DNA from 3 places in the Saccharopolyspora sp. NPDC002578 genome. Region 1 is predicted to be linked to each of the others. Evidence: riboswitches for the same ligand, from Rfam matches in the RefSeq annotation. Region 1 holds a riboswitch; each other region holds the start of a gene.
What was found. A riboswitch is a leader RNA that binds a small molecule or an ion and turns the genes downstream of it on or off. The one in region 1 is predicted to bind glycine.

Region 1 (2,258 bases):
GAAGACCTGGTAGTTCTGCGCCGGCAGTTCCCCGCCGACCATGGAGCCGTTGGACTTCATCCACGCGGGCGCGCTCCACGGCGTCGCCACCACGTTCAGCTCCGGAGCCAGTTCCCCGGCCCGTCGTAGCAGCGGCAGGATGTCGGCCTCGTCGTGAGCGATCGAGAACTCCGCCAGCTCGTAGTCGCTCTCCCCGGCGGGCACGTCGTCGTAGCTGTAGGTCGAGCGCGCGAAGTCCGAGGCGCCGACGACCTGCCGCAACGCGGTCAGGCCGATTCCGGTGTCCGCGTCGAACAGCCGGGACATGATCTCGTCGCGCCGCGGGGAGTTGTTCACCAGCCAAGCCGACGAGTCGGTCAGCGCCGCCCCGAACCCGTCGACGGCCTGGTACGTCGTCCCGGGGTCGACCGTGATCGTCTCGTTCCCGCCGCCCGCCCCGAACTCCGCGTCGGGCTGGCGCGCGAGCTTGCTCTGGCCGTCCTTCGTGGTCAACCAGACCCCCACCGCCGGGGCCGCGTGCGCAGGTGGAGCGAGCACCAGACCGGTGCTGAGCGTGATCGCGGAGAGCACCAGCGCGGCGGCCCGCCCGGCGCGAGGCGCCGCGACCCCGCCTCGTGTCTTGTGATCCATCTGCCCAGGGTGGTCTGACCAATCCTGCCCGGGTAGCTCCATTCGGTCGCAACCCCGCGCTCCGCGAGGCGAGGAAGGGAACCTTCCTGTCACCGGTGACAGGAAGGTTCCCTTCCTCTCTCGATCCGTGTGATCCGGAGCGAGGGGGCATTGACACCGACGGGTGCCCGTTTATCGTTGCTGGGCACGTCCACAACCGCATATGCCGCAGATCCCGGGCGGGAGAGACCCCGCGCCGACGGGGCGCCGAAGGAGCAAACACTCCCTGCAAACTCTCAGGCACCCATGACCGCTCGGGCGAGGCGACTCTGGAAAGCGCGCGCTCCGGCGCCGCACCCACGGTGCAAACCGCGCACGACGCGGTGAAGCTCTCAGGTTCCGCAACAGAGGGGGAGGCCCACGAACCCGGGCACACCTGTGCCCACGATGGTGAGGAGCCTCCATGTCCCTGCCCGAGCAGCTGCGCTACACCGAGGAACACGAGTGGATCGAGGACCGCGGTGACCTGGTCCGCATCGGCATCACGCCCTTCGCGGCCGAAGCGCTCGGCGACATCGTGTACGTGCAGCTCCCCGAGGTGGGCGAGCGGATCGAATCGGGCCAGACCTGCGGCGAGCTGGAATCGACGAAGTCGGTCAGCGACCTGTACGCGCCCGTGACCGGCGAGGTCGTGGCGATCAACGAGGCGGCGGCGGACGACCCCGCGGTGGTCAACGGGGACCCGTTCGGCGAGGGCTGGCTGCTCGACGTGCGTGCCGAGCAGACCGGTGCTGTGCTCACGGCGCAGGAATACGCCCAGTTGACCGGTGGTGAGTAAGCCGGGCTGAGGGGGACGGATCTGTGACGATCAGCGTCTTCGACCTCTTCTCAGTGGGCATCGGGCCGTCCAGTTCGCACACCGTCGGCCCGATGCGGGCCGCCGGGATGTTCACGGCACGCCTGCGCACCGAGGGTCTGCTCGGCGAGGTCACCAGGGTGAAAGCCGAGCTGTTCGGGTCGCTCGGAGCGACCGGGCATGGTCATGGGAGTCCGAAAGCGGTGCTGCTCGGGCTCGAAGGGCACGATCCGGAGACGGTGGATCCGGCCGCGGTCGAACACCGGGTGGACGCCGTCCGCACCGGTGGCCGGCTGTCGCTGGCGGGCGAGCACGACATCGCCTTCTCCGTCGATCGCGACCTCGTGATGCACCGGCGGAAATCGCTGCCGCTGCATCCCAACGGCATGCGGTTCACCGCGTTCGGTACCTCGGGTGAACTGCGCGCCGCGGTGTTCTACTCCGTCGGCGGCGGGTTCGTGGTCGACGACGGCGCCACCGGGACCGACCGGATCAAACCGGACGAGACCGCGGTCCGGCACCCGTTCCGCACCGGGCAGGAACTGCTCGCGAGGGCGGCCGATTCGGGATCGCGGATCAGCGACGTCATGTTCGACAACGAGCTGTCGTGGCGTTCCGCGGCGGACATCCGCGCGCAGCTGCTGCACATCTGGGGCGTGATGCGCGAATGCGTCGACAACGGGTGCAGCAACGATGGAGTGCTGCCCGGCGGGCTGAAGGTGAACCGGCGCGCGGCGGCGCTGCGGGCGAGCCTCACCGAGCAGGACGATCCGATGGAGTGGCTCACCTTGTT
Region 2 (2,258 bases), on a different contig from region 1:
CGAGCCGGTAGGCCTGGTCGCCGTCGGCGTCGACGCTCACGCCGACCAATCGGCCCGGCAGCTGCCGCTCGATGCCCTTGCGCACCGCCATGTACCCGGCGTGCGGGCCGCCGAAGCCCATCGGCACGCCGAAGCGCTGCGTCGTGCCGACCACCACGTCGGCACCGATCTCACCGGGAGCGCGCAGCAGCGTCAGCGCCAGCAGGTCGGCGCTGACCACGGCCATCCCGCCGCGCTCGTGGACCCGCTCGATGATCGCCTCGTGGTCGCGGAGCGCGCCGGAGGCACCGGGGTAGGCCAGCAGCACGCCGAAGAAGTCGTCCTCCGGCAGCGCCTCGGGACCCGCGGCGAGGTCGGTGACGATCACCTCGATGCCCAGCGGTTCGGCGCGGGTCCGCAGCACCTCCAGGGTCTGCGGCATCACGTCCGCGTCCACCACGAAGCGCGGCGATTTGGCCCGGCCCGCGCGGCGCACCAGCGTCATGCCCTCGGCGGCGGCGGTGGCCTCGTCCAGCATCGACGAGTTCGCCACCGGAACACCGGTCAGGTCGGCGACCATCGTCTGGAAGTTCAGCAGCGCCTCGAGCCTGCCCTGCGAGATCTCCGGCTGGTACGGCGTGTACGCCGTGTACCAGGCGGGGCTCTCCAGCACGTTGCGCAGGATCACCGGCGGCGTGATCGTCGGGTAGTAGCCCAGCCCGATCATCTCGGTGTGCGGGCTGTTGAGCCGCGCCAGGTCCCGGAGCTGCTTGAGCGCCTCGGCCTCGGTAGCCGGCTCCGGCAGGGCCAGCTGCAGGTCCCGTTCGCGGATGCCTTCGGGCACCGCGGCCTGGCCCAGCTCCTCCAGCGAGCCGACACCGATCACGTCCAGCATGCGCGCCAGCTCGGCGGGCAACGGCCCGACATGGCGGTCGGCGAACGGAGTGCCGTGTTCCAGGGCGGCCAGCGGGATACGGTCTTCGGTCGTCATCGCCACACCTCATTCATCGCGACGGACACAGGGCGGCAGCACGAATGCTGCTCTCCCCCTCTGTCACCGTCCGCGATACGAACGCCTGAGAGCTTCACCCGGTACGGCGACCGGGCTTGCACCGTCGGCGGGGAACCACCTACCGGTGGTCCCTCTTTCCAGAGGTATCTCGCCCGTGCGGTCCAGCAGGCCTGAGAGGTTGTCGGGGAGGGTTTGCTCCTTCGGCGCCGCCGGTGACCAGGTCACCGGCGAACTCTCCCGCGCGGGGTCAGCGATGCTCAGCAGCCTACCCGATCCAGTGACGACCGAAAGTGCGATCTTCATCCCGCTCGATCACTCCGGTGCGCCGGGCACGGCGCTGACCGGCGGTGACGCCCCCGTCACGGGGCGAGGCGCTCAGCCCGTGCGGCGGTCCCGGCGACGGCGGGACAACTCGTCGTTGACCGGCTCCTCGTGCTCGCCGCCGTCGGCCCGCTCGGCGGGGAACTCGTGGATCGTCCCGGTGATCTCGCGCATCGCGCCGCTGACCGCGATCCCGAACACGCCCTGACCGCCCTGCAGCAGGTCCACGACCTCCTCGGCGGAGGTGCACTCGTAGACCGTCGTGCCGTCGCTGAACAACGTGATCTTGGCCAGGTCCTGCACGCCTCGATGGCGCAGGTGCTCCACGGCGACCCGGATGTTGTGCAGCGAGACCCCGGTGTCCAGCAGTCGCTTGACGACCTTGAGCACCAGGACGTCCTTGAACGAGTACAGCCGCTGCGACCCGGATCCCGCCGCGCCGCGGATCGACGGGCCGACCAGCTTGGTGCGCGCCCAGTAGTCCAGCTGCCGGTAGGTGATGCCGGCGATCTGGCACGCCGCGGGTCCGCGGTAGCCGACGAGCTCGTCCGGGAGCGCGGTGTCGGGGAACGGCGCCGACTGCTCCGCGGCGGAATCCTCGCCAGGTGCTCGCTCCACCACGCCTGCCTCCCCTCGCCCGGCCCGAGGCCGGCGAACCACCAGAACCCGGCTCGACGCATGATCATCCGCCGAACGGGGGAACGATCATGGAACCGGGGCTTCGACCTTCCCCGACCTGGAAAATCACATCGGGGCGATTCGCGCACTCCGACGGTAAGCCCGGCCCGTGAGCGGGTCAACGCGACGCGCGGAGCCGCCCGCCCACCCCGGGTGTGACGTCCCCGCTCCGGCTCGCGCCGCTCGCCGAACGCGAAAAGGCTCCCGGTGCGAACTCGCACCGGGAGCCGGGTACGGCACCGGGGGTGAGCGGACCGCACGTCCGCTC
Region 3 (2,258 bases), on a different contig from region 1:
CCGCGGATGTCCACCTGCAGGGCGGTACCGGGGGCGCTGTGCGCGCGGTCCACGTACGCCATCGCGATCGGGTGGCCCAGCGTCGGTGACGGTGCACCGCTGGTGACCTCGCCGATCTCGGCGCCGTCGGTGTCGAGCACCCGGTAGCCGTGCCGCGGAGCGCGGCGGGCATCGGTGCGCAGGCCGACCAGCGTGCGCTCCGTCGGCGCTTCCGCGACCTTCGCCAGCGCTTCCTTGCCGACGAAGTCGCCGGGCTTGTCGAGCTTCACGACCCGGCCCAGGTTCGCGTGGAACGGGGTCAGGGACGCTGAGAGCTCGTTGCCGTACAGCGGCATGCCCGCTTCGAGCCGCAGCGTGTCCCGGCAGGACAGCCCGGCGGGGATGAGGCCGTGCGCGGCGCCGGAGTCGGTCAGCGCCCGCCACACGGCGGGGGCGTCGGCGGGCGAGGTGAACAGTTCGAAGCCGTCCTCGCCGGTGTAGCCGGTGCGCGCCAGCAGCACGTCGGCGCCCGCTACCACGCTCGGGTACCCGGCGTAGTACTTGACGCCGGAGAGGTCGGTGCCGGTCAGCGGCGCCAGGATCTCCACGGACTTCGGGCCCTGCACGGCGATCAGCGCGTAGTCGTCGGAGACGTCCTCGTGCGTCGCGTCGAACCCGGCGACGCGGTCGGCGAGCTCGGCGGAGACCACGGCCGCGTTCGCGGCGTTGGCGACCACCAGGTACTCCGACTCGCCGAGCCGGTAGACGATCAGGTCGTCGAGCACTCCGCCGTCGGCGTTGCACAGCATGGTGTAGCGGGCGCGACCCTCGGTGATCGTCGAGGCCTTCGCGACGAGCGCGTAGTCCAGCGCCTCGGCGGCCTGCGGGCCGCTGATCTTGATCTCGCCCATGTGCGAGAGGTCGAACAGGCCGGCGGCGGTGCGCACGGCCTGGTGTTCGGCGGTGTCGCCGGTGTAGCGCACCGGCATCCGCCACCCGGCGAATTCGGTGAAATGTGCGCCCGAGGACGCATGGATCTCCCCTAGCGGTGTCTCTCTCAGGGAGGGGGAAGACGACGTCATGGTGCGGAACTCCTCCTCGTGGGCACCGATCACGTCCGAGGGGACCGGTTGCGGCCACTTCCAGCAGAAACCATATCCGGGGTCCCTCGACGGCGACGGGCGCGGGCGTGCGCTGGCCGGTCTCCCCGGAGTCATTGGCCTGAGAGTTTCACCGCGCGTCGGCGGCTTGCACCTTGGGCGAGGGACGCGTGTCCCTGCTTTTCTCCGTGATCGCCTGGTGTCGTGCGGTGCGGGGCCTGAGAGTTTGTTGGGGAGGATTGCTCCTTCGGCGCTGCACCCAGGAATCGCATCCTGCACGGACCAGGGGCTCCTGGCGGGGCGCAGACTCTCCCGCTCGACGTCGTCGGCGTGTTCGTCTCGTCTTCTGTTGTGTTCAGAAACGCTACGGAGATCACACATCGCAGTCAACCGAACGTGAGCGTGATCCCGTTACCCTCCGAAGTCGTCCGCATGGGCCGTGACCTGCTCGTACTGCACTCGCAGGCCGTCGACCAGGGCTTGCAGCGCGACCTCGAAGCTGGCGTCGTCGATCTCCGCCGCGTGCTCGCGCAGCAGGTGCGCGTTGCGCAGGTGCGGGAACCGGTCGTCGTAGATCTCGGCGTCGTCGACGAACCCGCCTGCGAACGATCCCATCGCGGCGCCGACGACGAGGTACTTGGTGGAGGCGCCGATCATCGTGGCGTACCGGGGTGGCCAGCCCGCGCTGGTCAGGCCGCCGTGCACCGCGTCGGCGCGGCTCAGCGAGGTTTCGCGGCGGGCCGGGCCGGAGGCCATGAACGGCACCAGGTTCGGGTGGGCGGCCAGCGCCGCCCGGTAGGAGCGGGCCCAGCGCAGCAGGCCGGTGGTCCAGCCGGCGGCGAAGCCGGTGGTGTCCACGGTGGCCATCACGTCGTTGGCGACGTCGTGCAGCAGGGCTTCCTTGGTCGCGACGTGGTTGTACAGCGAGGCGGCGCGGACTCCGAGCGCTTCGGCGAGCTTGCGCATGGACAGCGCTTCGAGCCCGGACGTGTCGATGATCACCAACGCGTGCTCGCGGATGCGTTCCGGTGTGAGCTGGGGACTCTTCGGTCTGCCCATGCCGCGCTCCTGCCTGCCATCCGGCCCTGCGCCGTGGCGTTCCGATGCCGCACCGTGTTCGGCCGGTTGCCCTGCGGCGACTCCGCACAGTGTCCGGGGCGGTGGTCTTGCCGCGGTCCG

Region 2: another riboswitch for glycine. It lies ahead of gcvP (aminomethyl-transferring glycine dehydrogenase); the one in region 1 lies ahead of gcvH (glycine cleavage system protein GcvH).
Region 3: another riboswitch for glycine. It lies ahead of gcvT (glycine cleavage system aminomethyltransferase GcvT); the one in region 1 lies ahead of gcvH (glycine cleavage system protein GcvH).

What each region holds. Positions count from the first base shown of each region.
Region 1 covers NZ_JBSFWJ010000003.1:928-3,185, forward strand. The annotation lists gene ACWD38_RS02575 (glycoside hydrolase family 30 protein) at 1-630, opposite strand, end outside; glycine riboswitch at 840-932, shown strand; glycine riboswitch at 933-1,027, shown strand; gene gcvH (glycine cleavage system protein GcvH) at 1,073-1,447, shown strand; gene ACWD38_RS02585 (L-serine ammonia-lyase) at 1,471-2,258, shown strand, end outside.
Region 2 covers NZ_JBSFWJ010000001.1:312,571-314,828, forward strand. The annotation lists gene gcvP (aminomethyl-transferring glycine dehydrogenase) at 1-970, opposite strand, end outside; glycine riboswitch at 1,139-1,241, opposite strand; gene ACWD38_RS01415 (MerR family transcriptional regulator) at 1,367-1,933, opposite strand.
Region 3 covers NZ_JBSFWJ010000087.1:17,700-19,957, reverse strand. The annotation lists gene gcvT (glycine cleavage system aminomethyltransferase GcvT) at 1-1,061, opposite strand, end outside; glycine riboswitch at 1,180-1,276, opposite strand; glycine riboswitch at 1,277-1,404, opposite strand; gene ACWD38_RS27085 (TetR/AcrR family transcriptional regulator) at 1,491-2,138, opposite strand.